Regions from separate parts of the Mesorhizobium sp. WSM4845 genome, predicted to be linked through region 3. Evidence: predicted binding sites of a transcription regulator. Region 3 holds the regulator's gene; each other region holds the start of a gene.

Region 1 (7,397 bases), on a different contig from region 3:
TCAGTGATACCGGCCGTATAATTTGCCAGGATCCGGGACGCGAGAGCCTCACGTAGATGTTCGGAGTCGCCCTCCCTCTTGAGCCGGTCGAACACGCGGCCCAGCGTAGCTACTTCGGACGCACTGAAGACGCCAAATTCTTTAGCCTTTCGATTAATCGGCATACCACCCCCTCCGGCAAACGTTCTGCGCAAATAATACGATTCAGGACATCCCGGACAACAAAAAAGGCGCGCCGCACCTTTTGGGCACAGCGGGCTAGGACGCCTTCACCAGGTGCCAATTTTATGTCTGACAAAAAGCCGCCTACCGCTTGGCAGCTAGGGCCTTTGCTTCCCGGAGCAGCGATGCCCAATGGAGCCCCAGGAACAAGATAAGCTCTCGGGCCTGTTCTTCGGTGATGCCGGTTTCTTTGACCAAGCGTCGAACGACGAAATCAATGTTGTTCGGTGCCATATCCTGTTCGTCAGCCATAGGAAAGCTCCTCACGCCAAACTTCCCTATCTCGCGCTTGTTCCCAATCGCGCGACGGCGCAACGGAAACTCAAAGCGCGCTATGTAAGATACCAACTAGCGATGGCGTACCCTACCAAGCCCAGCATTGAGAGCGCATACAGAACCAGGAAAAACGGAACTACGGACGGTTGGCTGTCGAGGGCGGCGTCAGTTTCTTCCAGTTCCTCGACCAGATTGCGATCCCGCCTGGCCTTCGTGACCACCAAACCGTGCGGCCCAACTTTACTCTCAGTTTCTCTCGAAATTCTTTTCGCGATATCGGCTCGGATCACTGGATCCTCGGGCAGGTCGCCCGGAAACCACTCAGGAAGATTGTCGCCATCGTTCTTGTCCATGGCGCCAACAATGTTCTCTGCCTCACTTATGTTCCAAGCTTCTAATGTAGAATTTTGACAAAGACGCGAACCCCAACGGCGTGGGAAGGGAAAGGGCGGCTGTCGGGAACGACACAATCAACCGTCAACCAGCCACCCAGACCAGCAGTGCGACACCGATGGCGTAGGGAACCAGAACAACCGCCAACGCGGCCCAAAAGCCCGGATGTGCCAAAGCGGCCATTTCGCTGAGAAGTTGCTTCATGCCGGCGAACGCACACCCGCGCCTGATGTTCCGTGCGGGCAATAAAGCCCGCGCCCAGGAGGGAGAGGACGCGGGCTGATCGGAGGGTGCTATCCGACCTCGCAGCATTGGTCTGCGAGAACATGCTGCAAATGCCCAAACTGTTGTCTCAAGCCTTTGTTCCAAACGCAAAAGCCCGCCGCACCTTTCGGCACGGCGCCACGAGCTTCGGGCTGTCAACCGAAAAGCCCGCGCCTCTGGCGGAGAGCGCGGGCCCGATCGGGTTAAGGGCCCGACCTGCAGCGGGCAAGCGGAGGGCCATGCCCACTGGTCACAGACAATTTTTAGAACTCTCTAGAGTTCCACCCTCACTAGGACCTCGGAAATTGCAGGAGCCGGGCGCTTGGCACTTCCGGCACGGCGGCTTATTGCGGCGCTATGCCTTTAACGAGAGGAAGGTTTCCCGGTCGCCCATACCCTCTGCCAAGATTCCGCTGCCGACCGACTAGGGCAGCTTCTAGACAGCGCATCGGCCAAATAGATGAAGCCGGCGTTGGGTTCGCTCCGCCAACGCAAACGCTTGCAAATTCCTGGACTTGCCGATGTCTTGATCAGCGTTCGCAAAAAGCGCCGACGGAAGGAGCCGGGTTGAGAGACCGGTCGGCGGCCCTTTGGGGAAGGTGGAACGTTTTCGCCCTCCTTGCCGTTGAAGCGGTCGGGAGAACGCTCGTGGTGGACCAAGTCGCGCAAGTTCGAACTGGTAGCTGCATTTGCCGCGGCGTAACGTTTCGCGTGACCGGCGATCCGCTTCGGGTTGGCATTTGCCACTGCAGCGACTGCCGCAAAGCCAGCGGGTCGATTTTCTCTGCGTTTGCAGTGTGGCCCCGAGGGGCATTTGAGCAAATGACGGGTTTCACCAGTACGTACGCGGGCAGAAGCTTCTGCTCGACTTGCGGCGGACGCGTGCCGTCGATCCGCGACGACGAAGTGGAGGTTATGATCGGGGCCCTCGACGAGGTACCATCGGACCTAACACCCGAATACGAACTCTGGACCGTACGTCGCGAAAGCTGGCTTAGTCCTCTGCCATCCGCAACGCAGTTCGAAAAGGACGCAGAAGCCCCCGGCAATGAAGCCGAGGTAGAACCACCTGAGCCCGCAAGCTAAGGACGCAGGCACAACGCCAGAATGAAGGCCGCGGCGAGCAGCATGGCGACTAGTTCCCAGTTAATCCGGTAGATCATCGATCGATGTAGGCCCGCGCGGGTTTAGAATCGCGGCGGTAGATTCTCCGTGGAATGCATCCGCTGTGGGGTCCGTCGTTGTTCCCTCAACGGCGGCGGGCTCCCCCTTGGCAGGACCCGTCAGGGCAGCTATGGAGTTTCGTCCCGACCGGCCTTGCCGATCGCCTCAAGCAATGATGCCAGCGTTGGCGGCAGTTCTGGTTCGACCTCCAGCCCAAGCAGCTTGTGTACGTGATGACGATTGTCTTCGGTGCCGATCAGCTCCCGAACGGCGTCGGCAAGGGTCTTATGGCCCGCTGCATCACGCTCTGCCATGTCGGCATGTCCCAACCCCGCCCGAGCCGCAACTCGCAGGTCACGGAATGGTTCCGTTAGAAGTCACGAATGTTTTGGGACCTAGGGCCACGTATGTCGACCATCAAATCTTAATCAGATTGTTGGGTTCGCTCCGCCAACGCAAAGGCCTGCAAATTCCTGGACTTGCCGATGTCTTGATCAGCGTTGGAAATAATCGAGAAGAACGCCGCACGGGCGATGTCCTTTTTCGACGCTTCCGGATGCTCCTTCTTTGCAGCCTTCAGGAGCTGTTTCGGTGTCATCTCTGGCGTCACTACCCGCATCAGCGTGTCGCTGATCGCCTGCAATTCGGTCGGGTTCATAAGAGGTTCCTCAACAATGGGTTGCTAACGTCCTCTTATCTAAATGTCCCCCCGGTATCTTCTGTTCCGGTAGTTGGTTGGTCGGAATGTTTGGAACAAATTTCTGAGCGCTAAGGACTGGCTGATCAACCGGGAGCCATTAGAGGATCATTCGCTTTGGTCGAAGGCTACCGCGCGCCCAAATGCCGGAGCCGCTGCCACGATAAGCTCGATCAGATCACAGTCGGTCACTTCCCAATGGGGGCCATCTTCGCGCACCGCTGCTATGGTGGCCTTAACGGAGACGATTCCGCCGTATGGCGCTGCCACGATGACCTCTGTAACAAGGTCCTCGACTGTGCGCCCGTTGGTCGTCTTAACGTTCACCCGAGGGTCTCCCCGAGCCGCTGCCCAAGCTGCCATTTGTTGCACCTTCCCGGAAAAAAACAATGTACGATTTCGTACCAAAGGGGCCGGAATGTTTGGTAGACTTGGCGAAAGCGTCGGCGATAACTTCACTGGATGATTGGCGAAGTAGGTCCAAACTCATATCACCGCGGCCGCCGCCCGCGCCTCCGCAATCAGCGCGGAAATCTCTCTGCGCTGCTCGATCGCTTCACAAGTGAATCGCCCGTGACGGTAGAGACCATGAGCGGCGCCTCTGGGTGCTCCGCCGCCAGCGCCATGGAAGCGACAGACGCGATGGCCACGTACAGCCGGAGCTTTGCAGCCAATTCCGCTGCGCTTGCTGCGAGCGTGACAACGCGGTGCGCGGTTCATGGGGTTATCGATCATTTTTCTTCACCTACCCCGCCCCCATGGGCGACGTTGCCGACGATGGCCTGGCCGCCTTTTTCAACGTTCACGCGCTCGACAATCACGCGCTGCTCTCCCTTGCTGCGATAACGCTTCAGAGCCTCAACCTGGGCCACATATGTACGGGCGAGCCGGTTTAATGCCCGTTCTTGCGATTCCTTCAATTCCCACGTCTTAGCTTGTCCCATGCACATAGCGGTATTCATCGTGGCCATGTGAATGGCAGCCATCTGGACACCAAGAGTCGCTTCGATCTGGTCCTTTGGTCGGAGCCCGCATACCATGGAAAGGGCATAATTCATTTCACCCTCACGTACCACGGAGCCGACCTGAGCAGCCTTGGCCAGTGAATCGAGAGTGCCGGCAAGGAAAGTGCCGCTATCGGCCCCTATGGCTTCGGCCAGTAGCTCATAGCCGAGTGCGGGGTCAGGGTGATCCACCGCGATCGAAGCGATGCGCTTACCACCATCGTCGCTCATCGACACTTTTATTTGCGGAATCGGACGCCTGTTCTCGCGGCGCTTAGCGTAGGCGGCCTGTGATGCAAGTTCCCGCGCTGTCGGCTCATACGGCTTTGCAACCGGATTTGCCGTCTTGCCTCTCTTGGGCATCGGAACGACTGTCATTAGTGCCTCACCATAGGGCCGTGCTGCATGGCAGCCAGAGCCGACCGTTGATCGGTCACGCTGAAACCGAAGCCGCTGGGAAGGGATTCGACGCCGGAAAGGGTGCCGGCACGGGCGTCAGCCACGATTGAGCCAATGCTCCTGCATTCGGCCCTGTGGAGGCGCCAAAGCTGCATGAGGGTCATTGGCGGGGCGGCAAAGTGGGACATGCTACGCTGCTGCCCGCTGAGAGGCTTGCGAAGCTGCTTCTCGAATGTACTCCGATAGCGTGAGGCCTCGCCTCATTGCTGCGGCGCGAAGTGCAGACTTCTCTTCGGGCGTAACACGAAGCCGGATATTCTCGATCATCGCTGCGCTGAGGCGCATGGGAAACTCTCCTGTGACGAACACAGGAAATGTATCAGCCTAGGCTATTGCTGGCGTTCCGCATTATCGGCAATGTGGGAGAAGTTGCTATATTGTTCTCGTTTAACCGATTCGGATGGTGTTTTGATGGCCGACGATAACGATGAGCCCGTCCACCTCGTTGAGGATGCTCTGACGGGCGACCGATTTCTCGTCTATGGCACCGATAAAGGTTTGCGGCTCGACATCCGCTATGAAGGCGAAACGCTTTGGATGACCCAAGCCCAAATCGCGCAGCTTTTTGGCGTGGATCGCTCGGTTATCACCAAGCACATAGCTAACGTGTACACTGAAGGCGAGCTGGATGCCGATGCAACAAGTGCAAAGATTGCACAAGTTCGACAGGAGGGTGCCCGAAAAGTTGAACGCCAGATCGAGCACTACAATCTGGATGCCGTGATTTCAGTTGGTTATCGAGTCTCCTCTGCCCAGGCGACAATTTTCCGGCGCTGGGCAACACGTGTGCTGGTCCAGTTTGCTAAGAAGGGGTTCGTTGTAGATGCTCCCCGTCTGAAGCAGCCTGATAGCGCCAGCAGAATAGCCGAGCTTCGTGAAATTATTCGTGACATCCGATCGGATGAAGCCAACGTCTACCGCGAGCTCCGCAGCATCTGCGCTATGTGCCAGGACTACGATGGGACGACCGAAACCGCTCGCGAGTTCTACCAAAGAACACAGGCAAAACTGGTCTACGCGGTGACTTCACGTACGCCAGCCGAAATAGTCGCGTCCCGAGCGGATCACAAGGTCGCAAACATGGGATTGCAGACGTGGCCGAACGACAACATCCGAAAAACGGACGTTTGCGTATCGAAGAACTTCCTTGCTGAGGGCGAGATCAAGGAGCTGAACCGCCTTACAACCATCTTACTCGACATTTTTGAGGACCAACTCGACATAGGTCGCCTGGTGGTGATGCAGGACGCACAAAATCTTCTTGACCAACAACTGCAACAGCTGGGCCGAAATCTCCTGCGCGGCGGTGGCTCTGTGAAGGCTAGCGACGCGAAGAAGCTTGCCGAGAGGCAGTACGAAAAGTTTGATGAACGCCGCCGGATTGACCGCCAGTCTGCAGCGTCTGAAAATATCGCATCTCTCGCCCGGGAAGCTAAGAATCTCCCAAAAGGGTCAAAACGTTAGCGGCGAGACTGGTAATCCGCTAATGCCTCTGCATCGCCCGCCGCAACAATACCTACGCCGATTGGATCTACCCGCCACGGCGCCTTGCTGTGAAGCTGCTTCCCGATCCCATACCGTTTGCACCACCGGGCTATCGTATCGGGCGAAACCCCGGCGATGCCTGCCGCCTGCTGAAGGGTGAGAGGCTTTGATTTATCCATGGCGGCCCCCGTCCTGCGCAGAGGCCTTTTCCTCCAGATAGGCCGCGATGCTTACCGATCGAACAGCCGATGCCGGGCCGAATGTTCCCTGCTCTTTCGTCGGCGCAAATAGCCGGCCCTGCGGGGGTGCTGTTTTCACCGGGCAGAGCGTGCGCTGCACCTTCAAGAGGGCAGGGAACAGCGGCGCCAGCCGATGCGGCATCTTCTTGCCCTGGCGGCCAAGCCTTATTGCCAGCCATAGCGCCTGCCGTTCGCTCTTGAGCGCGCCGACATCGACGCCGTGCTTGCGAAGCCATTCCCGCAAGGCGAACAGCGGCTCTGGCCATTCGTAGGAGCGGCATTCTTTTCTTGATGCCTTGAGGTCGTAGAGCGCTGCCCTTGAAAGCTTGCGTCCTTTCTTCCCTCCAAAGCCTCTTGCCAACGATAAGGGAACGCCTTCGTTCGCTATTTTGACGGTCTCAGTAAAAGTCTTCTTCTTTGTAAAAGTCTCGGTTCCAGTCTCTTCTCCGTCTCGTGTAACTGTCTCCGTCTCAGTCTCCTTATGTCGACAAGGTCTCGACACAGTGTCCCCATCGTGTCCTCTCATGAGGCCCTCCTAGTCATGTAGGATGAATTTCCAAGTCTGGCGCTGCCGAGTGTTTCGACGGTGCTCGGGATCAGAGCGGGGTGAAGTTCGGTCTCGGCGACCTCGCGGACCGCGTCGCTTTCGACATCAGAGACGACGCGAACGATCGACTTCTGATGGCTGGCATTCATCGGTTTGTTATGCCCGAACCAGCCAACAACAAAATACTCGTCCGTCGCGATATCGAAGGCGATCAAGTCGCCCTCGATAAGATGTTGACGAGCCGTCTGCATGCGTTCAATCGGCCAACCCAGGTCCGCCGCAGCATAGGCATCAGGCATTCTGAAGCAGCCCGCACTGGTCTGATGTTCACTGGTCAGGAAGAACAGCAACAGAAAGCGAGCATCGTCAGACGGCAGTGCGCGAAACCGTTTTGAGCGCCACACCTTCGGGCTGATTTTTGAGAATTCGCGCATCTTCAGCATCCCCCAATCCGGGCAGATATCGACTTGAGGAATTGGAGGTCATCGGGGGTCATCATGCCGCGGCCCTCTCGCTGTCGCTGTCCTCGATGATGGCCACCAAGGAGCGGAGCACGTACCGGGCATGAGAACCGGCATAGGGGCCAGCGCGGGCCTCGTGGACGGTATCAATCACAATTCCGAACTTGTGCTTCAAGTCGTGCACGT
Region 2 (7,397 bases), on a different contig from region 3:
ACATCACCGCCGGCACCCGCGTGGTGGTGATGACGGCTGATGCCGCCTATGTGGAGCGCGCCAAGGACTGAGAGGCAGGATCATTTTTGTCGTCGCTGAAGGTGTCGCGCGCGATGAATGCCAGGGCGCAACTCACGCCGGTGCCGCCATGCGTGCCGTCTCCTTCACTGAACAGTGCAGATTCAGCCAAGGATGAAACCCGCCACCAGAACCGTAAGGATCATCGACAGCGGGACGGCAAGCAGGCAGCAGGCCTCCAAGGTGTTGATTTGCCAAGAGTTCATCGGGCGCTTCCCAGTTGCTTTCCTGTCTAAACGGTCAGACCGGGATGGCAGTTCCACGAAAAATCTCCCGCGTCATTCCGTGCCACGATCATGCCGATCGACACGAATCTCGGTCATCCAGCGGGCACGCGCCAGATGCGTCGCCCAGGCGCGGAATGCCCGTTCTGGCTCCTGCTCCGGGTCAATGTGCAGGACGGTGTGGGCGACCTCACGCCAATCGGCGCTGTCCGCCGAAGCATCGAGCAGCCGGATGTAAGTCAGCATGCAGTGCTCGTCATACGCGGTCAGCGCCGAAGACGTCGGCGCCGTATCTGCGAAATGAGCGTTTTGCGGCATCTTTGGCATTGTGATTTACCAGCAATGACGCAGCGTAACAGGCCGTCGGGAAACCCGCGCCCTTCAATTGGAGGACGCTGGCCAAAACGCATTGCCAAACGCCCCGTTTGCCCCTTCACCGCGGCCGCCGCATCAGCATCATGCCGTAATGCACCGCCAGCAAGTCCAGCCCGATTTTGAGCAGTTTCGACAGCACATCCCGCGGCTCGCCGGTCTGTTCGGCCAGGCTCTTCACCGTTTCGCCGGCGCAGCAGACTTTTTGCACCACGACCGACACCTCCCAATGCGCAAGCGCCCTGGTGGCGTCGGCATAGGCGCGGCCGGCGGACAGGATGCGGTCGGCAACGCCGCCGCCGATGCGTCCGCCGTCGACGCGCTCGATCAGCGCCATCGGCTTGACGCCGTCCTGTGCCGAGACGCGAAAATCCTCGCGGTAGCGCATGCCCGCCTCGCGCTGCTGGCGCGACAGCGAGGTGATGCCGGTCAGCGGGTCGACATTGCGCACCCGCACAATCCCGCCGGTCGCGGTGTGGCCGTTATTGGACACCTCATAGACGCGCCTCGCCTCCAGCGTGCCGGTCGCCAGCCGCTTGCGGCCAAAGGCATCATCCTTCAGCGCGAAATCATGACCGACCTGCTTGCGGATGCGCACCTGCTCGGCCTCGCCCGTGGGTAATTTGGGCGGTTTGGCCTTTTGGGCGGTCTTCTTGCTCATCTGTGGCTCCTCGTTTCATTGCTGTCTTCGCAGAACCTGGGCTCCTCCGCGCAGCGGGGGCGAGGAACTGGGCCGCCGTGCTTGGCGAGAAGACTCTCGACCGATGCCGCTCACGCTGCGTCCGCGAGAGCCGTACGGCGATGGTCGCAGAACCGCGCCGCGTGATAGGCGCAGTAGCTTTTCAGCGGCCGCGTGCGCAAGCCGCAGCACAGCATCGCCAGTGCCGGCCGGCTGCCGGGCGCGTCGTTTTCGGGATTTTGCTCGAGCGTCAGGTCGAGCGGTGCGCGGCAGCGGTTGAACAGGCAGTCGATGAAGCGCATGGCCGCGACATGCGGCTGGCGCCCGACGGCGGCAGCGGGGCGCGGCGACGGCAGCTTGAGGGCCTCGCCGTCGGGCCCTTGGATCTCGCGCACCAACGGGCGCTGCGGCAGCCAGACCGGCGGCGCCAGCCTGGCCGGCGTGCGGGCGATGCTTTGCAATTTTGTGTCGGTATAGGCGGGCATGATGTTCTTCCATCGAGATCGAAAGGGTTGCGTCGATGCCGAAGCTGCCCCCTCTCCCCGTTCACGGGGAGAGGGGGCCGGCAGGCAGGTGAGGGGCGGCGCGGCGTCGCCGATTACCTCTCCCAGGGGAAACCGCCCTGCCCGTGCGCCGGTCGAAGACGATGACCGTGCCGTCCTCGGTGCGGCTGCACGAAAGGCCCGCATTGCACGCGCCGAAATTCGGGGCCGGAGCCGTGAGGGGACGGCTCCGGCCGTTCCGGTCGCCGCCGCTGACGGCAGGGCCACCGGATCCGAGGCGCGAGCCTCGGGCTTCGTCCCGGCCGGGGAGGAGGACAGCCGGGACGGATGGGAAAGCGAGATGGAGCGTGGCTTGTGCATGGCTATATATAAGCATAACTCAAAAAATTATGCAAGTCATTCTTTCATGGACGAAACCGATTCTTATGTTTCAGATGGCGCCATGGCGAAAACCTCATTGTCGATCAAGGTCGGGACGGCGATCCGCAAGGCGCGCAAGCAGCGCGGCCTGGTGATGCGCCATATTGCCGAGCACAACGACACCGACGTCGCCGCTGTCGGCAATTGGGAAACCGGCCGCAACCTGCCGAAAACCGAGAACCTTTTGAAGACCGCCGCCTTCCTGCGCGTCGACCCGGTGGCGCTCGGCAAGGGCGAGGTCGTCTTCCTCGACGACGCCGACAATGTCGCCGACGCCGAGATCGTCACCGACGCCGCCCCCCTGCCCGCCGGCCCGATGGACATCGAGCTTCTGGGTGCCGCGGTCGGCGGCGACGACGGTGACTTCACCTTCAACGGCGAGGTCGCCGGCTATGTCCAGCGCCCGCCCGGCATCGCCCATCTGCGCAAGGTGTTCGCGCTGCACGTGCTCTCCGACTCGATGGTGCCGCGCTACGAGCCCGGCGAGATGCTCTATTGCGGCGGCCGCGACGCTGTGCCCGGCGACCACGTGGTGATCGAGATGTTTCCCGAGGAAAACGAGCGCAACGGCAAGGCCTTCATCAAAAAGCTGGTCAAGCGGACCGCCGCCGAGTTGGTCGTCGAGCAGTACAATCCGCCGAAGTCGCTGACCTTCAACCGCTACGCGATAAAACACGTCTGGCGCGTCATCCCGCTCAAGGAACTGCTGGGGTACTAGGGCGGCGGCGGAGCGCGCCCTTCTCCCCTTGTGGGAGAAGGTGGATCGGCGCGTAGCGCCGAGCCGGATGAGGGGTGCTGGACGGAATGAGGCATCGGCAATCCGTCGCCTTCGCTTCACTTCCCTGGAGCAAAGGCAGGCGTTGGCGATCCGTCCAACACCCCTCATCCGACCTCGCTTCGCGAGGCCACCTTCTCCCACAAGGGGAGAAGGAATCGCCACTCCCCATCAAGCCCGCCTGGATCTCTCCAGCGGAACCTCGCGCTCGCCAAGCATCCGCGCCTCGGCGCGGCGCTGCTGCCGCTCGTCGATGAACGCCGCCTGGATCGAGACGGCCGCGCCCGGCAGGCCATCGGCGCGACAGGCCGAGCAGCGAAGCCGCCCCGACAGCGCCGCCAGCGGCGTCTGCGCGATCACCCCGAATCGCCTCAGCTCCGCCGGCTTCCACCATCTGTTTCGACCGCAATCGATACACTCGACCGCGATCGAGACGACCTCGGCGATCGTTGCTTCCTTGCCCGGCAATGCCATCGTCCCTGATGCCTCAGTTCCTGTTTTGTTCACAACGTTAGGGGTTTTTCCCGAAGAGTCGAGTCGGTTCCGCTCAACCCATGAAAAAGTTTAACTTGTGCCATTTTTCGAGTTATGCTTCCATGTGATATCCCAGGTGAATGGGCGACGGGACCGGGTCTCCGTCGCGCCGCCGCCAGCCAAGGAGACGAAGATGGACGCCCTCTCCGCCCAGTTCGCCCGCGATTGCGGCTATACCAGCGACAGCCCGGCCATGCTCGCCGCCCTCGCGGCTATCCGCCTCGACGGCATAGGCCGGGCGCGCCTCGGCCATGGCCAGCGCAAGGCGCTGGTCGACCGGCTGAAGCTCGGCGAGGCCTTGTTCCTGGCGGCGATCCGCCCGGCGCAGTCGACTGAGGAGGCGCTCGAGGACGCCGCCCGCTTCATTGCCTGTTATCGCAATATGCCGCGCTGGCGCCAGGAAAGGCGCGGCGCCGATCTCGCCCGCGCCAGGCAGCAGCTTCTGCTGGCGCGCTTCTTCCGCCGCTACGGCCACCGCCTCTGGGCACGGCAGGCGGCGTAAGCTGGAGGTCCGCGAGGCCATCAACCGCGAATGCCTGGCGCCGGTCGCCCAACGCGACGCGCCTGTCGCGCATGGCTGGACCGCACTTGCCGTCGCCGACACCAGGCCGTATGTCTCCCCTCGATGAGCGAACTCGAGTTCCGTCGCGCACAAGCGCCCGATCTGCCGGCAATTGTCGCACTGCTCGCCGACGATGCGCTCGGCGCGAGCCGGGAGGACCCGTCGACGCCGCTTGCGCCGTCCTATTTCGATGCCTTCCGGGCAATCGATGCCGATCCCAACCAACTGCTGGCCGTGGCCGTGGAAGCCGGACAGGTGGTCGGAACCCTGCAGCTCAGCTTCATTCCAGGTATTTCCAGGAAAGGCGCCTGGCGCGGGCAGATCGAAAGCGTTCGCATCGCGCGGCAATGGCGGTCTCGCGGCATCGGCAAGCTGATGATCGAATGGGCGGTTGAAGAATGCCGTTCGCGCAACTGCAGCTTCGTTCAGCTCACGACCGACAAGAGCCGACGGAAGGCGCACGCTTTCTACGAGGGCCTCGGTTTCACCGCCAGCCATCTCGGCTACAAGATGGCGCTGTGGCGCTCGATCGGCTGATTGCCGAAGTCGGCGCCGCCCCTCATCCTCCTGCCGGCACCTTCTTCCCGTATAGTGACGGGGCGAAGGGGCTGGCCGCAGCGTCGGCACCCTTTTCTGCAACGCTGGTGATGGCGAAATCTTTTGCGAAGTGTCCCTTCTCCCCGTCTCGATACGGGGAGAAGTGCCCGGCAGGGCGATGAGGGGCAGCGCAAACCTGAAGCGATTACCCACCCCACGCTCCTTGACAATCGCCCTTTTTGTTCTCTTTATGTTCCACAAAACCCACCCTCAGGACAATGCGGCGTTCGAACCGCCGCGGGCGAACGGCCGGATGGAAGCCAACATCCTCCACGCTGATCTGGACGCCTTTTATGCCTCGGTCGAACAGTTGCTCGACCCCGCCCTGCGCGGCAAGCCGATCGCCGTCGGCGGCGGCGTCGTCTTGGCCGCGTCCTACGAGGCCAGGGCTTTTGGCGTGCGCGGCGGCATGCCGGGGCGGCGCGCGCGGGAACTCTGCCCCGGGCTGATTTTCGTCGGCGGCCATTTCAAGGATTATCAGCGGCTCGGCGATGCGGCTATTCAAGTGCTCGGCGATTTTACCCCGGTGGTCGAGCGGATTTCCATCGATGAGGCCTTTGCCGACGTCGCCGGCTGCACCCACCTGTTCGGCCCGCCGGCCGAGATCGCGACCACCATCCGCCGCCGCGTGCGGGCCGAGCTTGGCTTGCCGATCTCGGTCGGCGTGGCGCGCACCAAGCACCTGGCCAAGATCGCCTCGCAGGTGGCCAAGCCCGACGGGCTGGTAGTGGTCGATCCGCGCCACGAGCTGGAGTTCCTTCACGATCTGCCGGTCGAGCTGATGTGGGGCGTCGGTCCGGTCACCAGGGAGCGGCTGGCCGGCATTGGTGTGCGCACCATCGGCGAACTGGCGAAGACCAATGGTGGGTCGCTGGAGCGTCTGCTCGGCCCGGCGGCAGGTGAAAAACTCAACGCGCTGGCCTGGAACCGCGATCCGCGAAAACTCGAGACACAGCGCCGGGCACGATCGGCCGGCGCGCAATCGGCGCTCGGCAGGAAACCGGCCGAGGCAAAAATCTTCGTACCCACCCTGCTGCATCTGGCCGACAGGGTCGCCACCAGGCTGCGGGCGAAATCCCGGCCCGGCCGCACGGTGACGGTCCGCGTCCGCTTTGCCGATCTGCGCTCGGTGACGCGTTCGATCACGCTCGACCAGCCGATTTCGGCAACCGCGATGCTGGCCGAGATCGCCGAGGCGCTGGTGCGCAAGGTGCTTGTCGATCATCCGCACGAAAAGACCATTTCGCTGCTGGCGATCGCCGTATCGCATCTGGAGAAGCAGCCGGCCCTGCAGCTGGAACTGCCGCTCGGCCTCGACGACGACCGCCTCCGCCCCGGCACAAGGAAGGGTGCGGCGCGCTGGACCGCGGACCGCGCCATCGACAAGATCCGCGACCGCTTCGGCTGGGAGGCGGTCGGCTATGCCTCGGTCGCGCTCGGCCAATCGCGATCGGTCCCCGATGCGTTTCGCGAGCTGGCCGAAAAGGAATTGTAAGTAAGGGAAGGCAGTAGGCAGTAGGGGAGTAGGGGAATGGCCCCTGGAATGGCTTCCTCACCACTGCCCACTGCCCACTGCCTACTGCCTACTGCCCTACTCGCTTCCCAGCGGCGCCACGGCCGGTCCGTTCAAGGCCGTGCCATCGATTGCAAAATGCGAACCGTGGCAGGGGCAATCCCAGCAGCGCTCGAGCGAGTTCCAGTGGACGTGGCAGCCGACATGCGTGCATGCGGCCGAGCGCTTGTAGAGCGTGCCGTCGTCATCGCGAAATGCGGCGATCTTGCTGAACCCTTCGCGGACGATGGCCCCTTCTCCCGGTCGCAGCTTGTCGACGGAATCGATCTCGCCGGGCGCGATATATTCGGCAAAGCTCTTGATCGCCGTCGCATTCTCCGACAGGTAATCGCCGATCGCGCCTGCCGTCTTGCGCGACGGCTCGTAGAGTTCGCGCCAGGGACTTTCCTCCTTCAGAATCAGGTCCGAAATCAACAGGCCGGCGACGACGCCATGGGTAATGCCCTGGCCGGAATCCCCGGTCGCCACAAAGACGCGGCTGTCGCCAGGATTGCGGCCGATGAACCCCGCATAATCGACGGGCTCCATCACCTGCCCCGACCACCGGTTGGTCTCCACGCCGACATCGGGCACCAGCCTTTTGGTCCAGGCCGTCAGGGCCGCGAAACGGTCACCGGCATCATCGGCCTGTCCTGTCTTGTGGTCTTCACCTCCGACGATCAGGAAGTCGGTCCGACCGTCGCCAGGCTGAAGCCGAACGTAGTGATAAGGATCTTCAGTATCCCAATACAGCGCATCCGGTATGGTATCGCGCGCGATCTCGAACGACATCGCGTAGGTTCGATAGGGCGCTTGCTTGGTGTGAAGCGCGACCCGATCGTTGATCGGCGAGTTGGTGGCGACAACGGCCGATCTGGCAGACACGGTAGAGCCTGAAACCGTGGTTACACGCACGCCGCCATCAGTCTCCTCGACCTTTTCGACGATAGTATCAGCATAAAGCACGCCGCCGCGCGCGCGGATGGCCGCGGCCAGCCCGCGGAGATATTTGAGCGGGTGGAAGGTCGCCTGATTGGCGTATCGAAGGGCCTGCACATTCGAAAAGCCTGCAAATGGCACGCCCCTGGTCTTCTCGACCTC
Region 3 (7,397 bases):
TGGCGCGGAAGGCGAAGCCAATATGGTCGATGTCGGCGACAAGGCGGAGACGACCCGCACGGCAATCGCCGAAGGTCTTGTCTCGATGCGGCCCGAAACGCTGAAAATGATTCTCGACGGCGATGCCAAGAAGGGCGACGTGCTGGGCACGGCGCGCATCGCCGGCATCATGGCGGCCAAGAGGACGCATGAGCTGATCCCGCTCTGCCATCCGCTGCTGTTGACCAAGATATCGGTAGACATCGAACCTGACGCGAAGCTGCCCGGCCTGAAGGTCACGGCGCTGGCCCGTGTCACCGGCAAGACCGGCGTCGAGATGGAAGCGCTGACCGCCGTCTCGGTCGCCTGCCTGACCATCTATGATATGGCCAAGGCGGTCGATCGCGGCATGGCGATCTCCGGCATCAGGCTGGTGGAAAAGACCGGCGGCAAATCCGGCGACTACAAGGCGGATGCCCAGGGGGCAGGCCAATAATGGCGCTGCTTGCGGTCGCCGAGGCGCTCGAGCACCTGCTTGCGGATGCTGCGCCCTTGCAGGCTGAAAGCGTCGCCCTGATGGATGCCGCCGACCGCGTGCTGGCGGAGCCGCTCATGGCGCTCCGCACCCAGCCGCCATTCAACGCGTCGGCCATGGACGGCTATGCCGTGCGGGCCGACGATGTCGCGTCCGTGCCCGCGAGACTTTCGGTGATCGGCATAGCGCCGGCCGGACGAGGCTTTGCCGGAACAGTCGGCGCGGCGCAGGCCGTGCGCATCTTCACCGGCGCGCCGCTTCCCGGAGGCGCCGACACCATCGTCATCCAGGAGAATGTCCGCGACCTCGGCGGCGGCATGGTCGAAGTGACCGCGCCGACGGTTGAAGGCCGCAACATCCGCCGCCTCGGGCTCGATTTCTTGCAGGGCGACATGCTGCTGGAGAAAGGCCGCCTGCTTGATCCCGCGGCATTGTCGCTGGCGGCGTCGGCCAACCACCAGCAGGTCCGCGTGGTGAAACGGCCGCTGGTCGCCATCATCGCCACCGGCGACGAATTGCTGCCGCCGGGCAGCGACCTTGGCCCCGACCAGATCATCTCCTCCAATGCCTATGGCGTCGCCGCCGCGGCCCGCTCGGTTGGCGCCTGCGCACTCGATCTCGGCATCGCCCCCGACCGCAAGGAGGCGATCGCCGCGCTGGTGAAAAAAGCCGTCGCCGCAGGCGCGGACGTCATCGTTACGCTGGGCGGCGCCTCGGTCGGCGACCACGACCTCGTCCATGACGTGCTGACCGGCGAAGGCATGGCGCTCGATTTCTGGAAAATCGCCATGCGGCCCGGCAAGCCATTGATGTTCGGGCGGCTGGGCGCCATCCGCTGCATCGGCCTGCCCGGCAATCCGGTGGCCAGCCTGGTCTGCACGCAGCTCTTTCTGAAGCCGCTGCTGGCGCGGCTCGGCGGCCGCGCGTTTCGCCAGGACATGCGTCAGGCGCGGCTCGGCGCCGCCATGCCGGCCAACGATCTCAGGCAGGACTATGTACGCGCGGTGGTGAAGGAAGAAGCTGGCACGCTTGAGGCAACGCCGTTCAGTGTCCAGGATTCCTCGATGCTCAGAATGCTGGCCGACGCCAACGGATTGGTCGTGCGCGAGCCATTCGCTCCCGCGGCCGCAGCGGGCGCCGCCTGCAGCGTGCTGATGCTACGCTGAACAAAACGTCAACACATTCATTAAACTTTAAATGGTTGCGGAACACAACTGGAACAGATAGTGTTTGTTCTGGGTTTGTTTTTCTGATTCTGTTGGGGGTCGCGATGCTAACACGCAAACAACATGAACTGCTGATGTTCATCCACGAGCGACTGAAGGAAAGCGGCATTCCGCCCTCGTTCGACGAGATGAAGGAAGCGCTCGACCTCGCCTCCAAATCGGGGATCCACCGGCTGATCACGGCGCTGGAGGAACGCGGTTTCATTCGCCGCCTGCCCAACCGCGCCCGCGCGCTGGAGGTGCTGCGCCTGCCCGATTCGATCGCGCCGGGCCTCAATGCGGCGCGCAAATTCTCGCCGAGCGTCATTCAAGGCAGCCTTGGCCAGGGCGGCCTCGGACGCCAGATCAAGCCGGCGCCTTCGCGCATGCGTGCGGCCGGCAATGACGACGACGTCGTTGCCACCGTTTCCATACCGGTGATGGGCCGCATCGCTGCCGGTGTGCCGATCGACGCCATCCAGCACCAGACGCATTCGATCTCGGTGCCACCGGACATGATCACCGGCGGCACGCACTACGCGCTGGAGGTCAAGGGGGATTCGATGATCGAGGCCGGCATCTTCGACGGCGACACGGTTATCATCCGCAACGCCGACACCGCCCAGCCTGGCGAGATCATTGTCGCTCTGGTCGACGAGGAGGAAGCGACGCTGAAGCGATTCCGCCGCAAAGGTGCCTCGATCGCACTGGAAGCCGCCAATCCGGCCTACGAGACGCGCATCTTCGGGCCGGACCGGGTCAAGGTGCAGGGCAAGCTCGTCGGACTGATCCGGCGTTACTGAACGGCAGGCTTCTTGGGTTTCTCGGCCCTGCGGTATGGCGGCAGGCCCCTCGCCTCGCGCGAAAATCGCCGCTGCTCATGCCAAGGCCTGTATGGCTGTCTGACGGCAAAACGGATTTCTGCGCGCGTCTTCGCCGATAGCGGATCGAAGAAGACGGCGGCACTGCCCATGCGAGCGAGCTGCCGTTTGGTGACGACGAGAACCAGCGGGTTGCGGCAGAGTTTGTAATAGGCTGTGGCATCGTCGATGACGATCAAATCCGCAAAGGCACAGGCCGGCCGCGCGGTTTTGCGGTTGTCGGCGAGCGCGATGAGCGCGCCGGACGGATGCCGGGCCAGGCACAGGCCGGCAGTGCAGGTGAAAGGCGCTCCCGGCGGCAGGTCGGCCGGATCGGCGATGTCGAACCGCACATCTCCTTTTTCGAATGTCTCCGGCTCGACGATCGTTGTTGAAACCAGCGCATGTTTCCAGTTGTCGGTGGTGAATTCGTTCGAACGCATCCGGTTGACGGCAAGTTCGCCGCCGCCGATCGGCAGCGCCACCAGATGCGCATCCTCCGAGATCAGCACGTCGGGGGTGCGCGTCTCGGAAATCGTCAGCAGGCCGGCGAGCGCAAAGGGAAGTGCGGCAAGCCGCAGCCATGTCGTCGCCATCGTGGCGATGACTAAGGCGACCGTCACCAGCAGAACCGATTGCAACGAAATCAGGCCGACTGCATCGACGGGCGAACGCTCCGATATCCATCCCGAAATTGCAATCATCGCCGTCAGGCCCTTGCCCATCATGTAGAGGAAAGGGCCGTCGAGGCCGAAAGGCATTGCCAAGGCGCTGAGGACGGCCAGGAACATGACGATCGTGACGATCGGCATGACGGCCAGATTGGCGAACAGGCTGAGCGGCGAGACGCGCTGGAAGTGCCAGATGGCGAAGAGCGCGGTGGCGCTGCCGGCAATGATGGAGGTCATTGCGATGGTGCCTGCCCCGGCGACGAGCTTGCGCGTGACGAAAGCGACCGGTGACCGTCGCTGTCGCGGCGCCTTGGCCCTGTCGGCACGATAGTCGGACCAACCGGCATAGGCGCCCACGAGAGCCGCAGTCGCGGCGAACGACATCTGGAAGCTTGCGCCGACCACCTCGTGCGGCGACACGACGATAACGGCGATGGCCGAAATCGCCAGGTTGCGCATGGTGAGTGCCGCCCGGTCGAACAGCACGGCGACAAGCATTACCGCCAGCATGATGAAGCTGCGTTCAGCCGCGACCACGATACCGGAAAAGATCAGATAGGCAGCGATGGAGACGAGTGCGGCAGCAGCCGCATATTTTTTGACCGGCCGGCGCGACGAAAAGTCGGGAAACAGCGCAAAGGCGCCGCGCAGCAATCCCATGACGGTGCCGGCGACAAGCGCCATGTGCAGGCCGGAAATGGAGATGATGTGGTAGATGCCGGTGCGCCGCATCGATTCGTTTATCTCTTCGGGGATGCCGGCACGCACGCCGACGATCAGCGCAGCGGCAATCTCCCCCTCGGCACCACCGATGCTGTCCCTGATATGGTCGGCGATGGTTTCGCGCGCCTTCTCGATCGACGAAGAAAGGCGTGCGGTTAACGGTGCATCTTCGGAGACGACGATCTTTGGACTGCCGAGGAAAAAGCCACTGGCACCGATACCGGCGAAATAGCTGTCAAAGGAAAAGTCAAAGCTGTCCGGTCTGACCGGGCCAGTCGGAGGCAGAAGCCTCACATAGCCGGTTGCCACCGAGCCTGCGGTCATCTCAGCGGGAATCTTGCGTGCCGACACCCTGACACGTTCGGGTGCATAACGCAGTGTCGGCCGGGCGGTCGACATCACATCGATGGTCAGCCTGATCCGGCCGTTCGCCATCTGGTCGAGCCTGACGACACGGCCGGTCAGCCGGGTCTGGATTTCCGAACCGAGCATCTTCGTTCCGGCGCGCCAGGTTTCAACCTTGGCGGCGAGCACACCAAGCGCGCACAGCAACGCTGCCATGAAGCACAGGTGCGTTTTGCGGCGTGAGCGCGTGACGGCCGCACACAATGCCGTAAGGACCACGACGGCGATGGGCTGGGCAAAGTCCGGTTCGACGGCAAGCGAAAAATAGACGATCACCCCGCATGCCAGGAAAACCGGCACCAGCAGGAAGGCGACGCCCCGGTCGAGTTCCAGGCCGGCTGCCGCGGCCACGCTGTTGCGGACACCGGATGGTGAAAGATGGCTGAGCTGTCGGCGAAAACGAATGACAGGGCCGGGTGCTGAAGCCGGTATCGGCGCCGGGCGATCCGGCGAAAGAGGTTGGATGCTCAGCGGCGACGCAGGCAGCGAAACGGGTAGCGCCTCAGTGTGAGGAACGTCGGCAAACAGCGATCGTTCGCTGACGCTTGCGGTCGCGCCCTCGCTCTCGTCCACGCCGCGGCCTGGTCCAGCCATAGGGTTCGCCCCTTGCGCCCTTGACCTCCTATGCTACATGAACGCGCGACGCGCGAAAGTCCGCGCACCACATCCGTTTTCTGCGCTTGCCCAGGAGTTCCATGTCCGACAAGGTCGTCACCCGTTTTGCCCCTTCGCCCACCGGATTCCTGCATATTGGCGGGGCGCGCACGGCGCTGTTCAACTGGCTGTATGCGAAACACACCGGCGGCAGGATGCTGCTGCGCATCGAGGACACCGATCGCGAGCGTTCGACCGATGCGGCAACCGCTGCCATCCTCGATGGGCTCTCCTGGCTTGGCCTCACCTGGGACGGCGAGCCGGTATCGCAGTTCGAGCGCGCGCCGCGCCACCGCGCGGTTGCCGAGGAGCTGGTGCGCCTCGGCAAAGCCTATTACTGCTATGCGACGCCGGCCGAGCTGGAGGCGATGCGCGAGAGTGCGCGGGCCAAGGGCTTGCCTCCCCGCTATGACGGCCGCTGGCGCGACCGCGACCCGTCAGAGGCACCGGTTGGCGCCAGGGGCGCGATCCGCATCAAGGCGCCGGCCGAAGGCGAGACGGTGGTGCATGACCGCGTGCAGGGCGAAGTCCGCTTCCCCAACAAGGACCTCGACGATTTCATCATCCTGCGCTCGGACGGCAACCCGACCTATATGCATGCCGTCGTCGTCGACGACCACGACATGGGCATCACCCACATCATCCGCGGCGACGACCATCTGACCAACGCCGCCCGCCAGATGGTGATCTATCGAGCCTTGGGCTGGGAGGTCCCGTCAATGGCGCATATCCCGCTGATCCATGGCGCCGACGGCGCCAAGCTGTCGAAGCGGCACGGCGCCCTCGGCGTCGAAGCCTATCGCGCCATGGGCTATCTGCCCGAGGCACTGCTCAACTACCTGGCGCGGCTCGGCTGGAGCCACGGCGACGACGAGGTCATGTCGATCGCCGATATGATTGCGTGGTTCGACATCGGCGATGTCAACAAGGGGGCCGCCCGCTTCGACTTCGCCAAGCTCGAGGCGCTGAACGGCGTGCATATGCGGCGCATGAACGACGCCGAATTGCTCGATATCTTCATCAACACCTTGCCCTATCTCGAAGGCGGCCCGGCGATCGCAGCGCGCCTCGACGACACACGCAAGGCGCAGTTGCTGGCCGCCCTGCCCGGCTTGAAGGAGCGCGCCAAGACGCTGGTCGAGCTGGTCGACGGTGCCGCCTTCCTGTTTGCCGAGCGGCCGCTGCCGATCGACGAGAAGGCGGCGGCGCTGCTCGGCGGCGAGGCGCGCGAGATCCTGCGGGGCGCCCATGCGGCGCTGAAGGCGATTTCAGGGGATTGGACGGCCGCAGCGGCGGAAGCGGCGATCCGCGAATATGCGCTCGCCGGCGGCCATAAGCTTGGCGCAGTGGCCCAACCTTTGCGCGCCGCGCTCACCGGCAAAAGCACCTCGCCCGGCGTGTTCGACGTGCTTGCCGTGCTTGGCCGCGAGGAAAGCCTGGCGCGCGTCGCGGATCAAATCGATTAGCAAAACTGGCGCCCAAGAAGATTGGCATTGAAAGGTGGGTTTCGCAGTGCAACATTAGGTCTTGGCCCAATTTGGCACGCAATCCAATTGCGGGCGCAAACGCGCGAACTCCGATACTTTCGACGTGTTGCGTTGCAGAAATTTTGCCTTTGCCGACATGAGAAAACAAAAAGGAGTTTGCAATGTCCGAAGCTGCGACAAAAATGGAATTTGGCGGCAAAACCCATGCGTCGACCGCGAAACTTGAATTCGGCGGCAAAACTCACGAACTCAAGGTGCGAAGCGGCTCGGTCGGACCTGACGTCATCGATATCGGCGCGCTTTACAGCACCACCGGGGCCTTCACCTACGATCCCGGCTTCACCTCGACGGCAAGTTGCGAGTCGGAAATCACCTTCATCGATGGCGATGCCGGCATCCTTTTGCATCGCGGTTATCCGATCGACCAGTTGGCCGAGCACGGCGACTTCCTCGAAGTCTGTTATCTCCTGCTCTACGGCGAACTGCCGACCAAGGCGCAGAAGGACGATTTCGACTACCGGGTCACGCGCCACACCATGGTGCACGAGCAGATGTCGCGCTTCTTCACCGGCTTTCGCCGCGACGCCCACCCGATGGCGGTGATGTGCGGCGTGGTCGGTGCGCTGTCAGCTTTCTATCACGATTCCACCGACATCTCGGACCCCTACCAGCGCATGGTCGCATCGATGCGGCTGATCGCCAAGATGCCGACGATCGCGGCGATGGCTTACAAATACCACATCGGCCAGCCATTCATTTACCCCAAGAACGAGCTGAATTTCGCGGCCAACTTCCTGCATATGTGCTTTGCCGTGCCGTGCGAGGAATACAAGATCAACCCGGTGCTGGCGCGTGCGATGGAGCGCATTTTCATCCTG

The links. The regulator LexA, encoded in region 3, represses DNA repair genes until DNA is damaged. The targets are predictions, from matches to a motif close to TGTTCNNNNTGTGTTCNG.
Region 1: a site for LexA is predicted at 4,847-4,864, ahead of rhuM (RhuM family protein). Genes of this name have one in related genera too.
Region 2: a site for LexA is predicted at 4,925-4,942, ahead of dinB (DNA polymerase IV). Genes of this name have one in related genera too.

The regions. Positions count from the first base shown of each region.
Region 1 is NZ_JBVVQA010000015.1:250-7,646, forward strand. Features, by position in the region: gene AC0L2C_RS17925 (hypothetical protein) at 307-474, opposite strand; gene AC0L2C_RS17930 (hypothetical protein) at 555-851, opposite strand; gene AC0L2C_RS17935 (GFA family protein) at 1,513-2,241, shown strand; gene AC0L2C_RS17940 (hypothetical protein) at 2,448-2,633, opposite strand; gene AC0L2C_RS17945 (hypothetical protein) at 2,744-2,977, opposite strand; gene AC0L2C_RS17950 (hypothetical protein) at 3,125-3,343, opposite strand; gene AC0L2C_RS17955 (hypothetical protein) at 3,748-4,398, opposite strand; gene AC0L2C_RS17960 (plasmid mobilization protein) at 4,609-4,764, opposite strand; gene rhuM (RhuM family protein) at 4,891-5,943, shown strand; gene AC0L2C_RS17970 (hypothetical protein) at 6,136-6,729, opposite strand; gene AC0L2C_RS17975 (hypothetical protein) at 6,726-7,193, opposite strand; gene AC0L2C_RS17980 (winged helix domain-containing protein) at 7,246-7,397, opposite strand, start outside.
Region 2 is NZ_JBVVQA010000023.1:30,426-37,822, reverse strand. Features, by position in the region: gene efp (elongation factor P) at 1-71, shown strand, start outside; gene AC0L2C_RS23575 (DUF2285 domain-containing protein) at 357-629, opposite strand; gene AC0L2C_RS23570 (DUF6456 domain-containing protein) at 736-1,335, opposite strand; gene AC0L2C_RS23565 (hypothetical protein) at 1,446-1,838, opposite strand; gene AC0L2C_RS23560 (XRE family transcriptional regulator) at 2,299-2,994, shown strand; gene AC0L2C_RS23555 (hypothetical protein) at 3,223-3,525, opposite strand; gene AC0L2C_RS23550 (hypothetical protein) at 3,719-4,087, shown strand; gene AC0L2C_RS23545 (GNAT family N-acetyltransferase) at 4,211-4,684, shown strand; gene dinB (DNA polymerase IV) at 4,998-6,239, shown strand; gene AC0L2C_RS23535 (FAD-dependent oxidoreductase) at 6,336-7,397, opposite strand, start outside.
Region 3 is NZ_JBVVQA010000005.1:236,078-243,474, reverse strand. Features, by position in the region: gene moaC (cyclic pyranopterin monophosphate synthase MoaC) at 1-475, shown strand, start outside; gene AC0L2C_RS08700 (molybdopterin molybdotransferase MoeA) at 475-1,680, shown strand; gene lexA (transcriptional repressor LexA) at 1,785-2,522, shown strand; gene AC0L2C_RS08690 (ComEC/Rec2 family competence protein) at 2,516-4,972, opposite strand; gene gltX (glutamate--tRNA ligase) at 5,074-6,498, shown strand; gene gltA (citrate synthase) at 6,681-7,397, shown strand, end outside.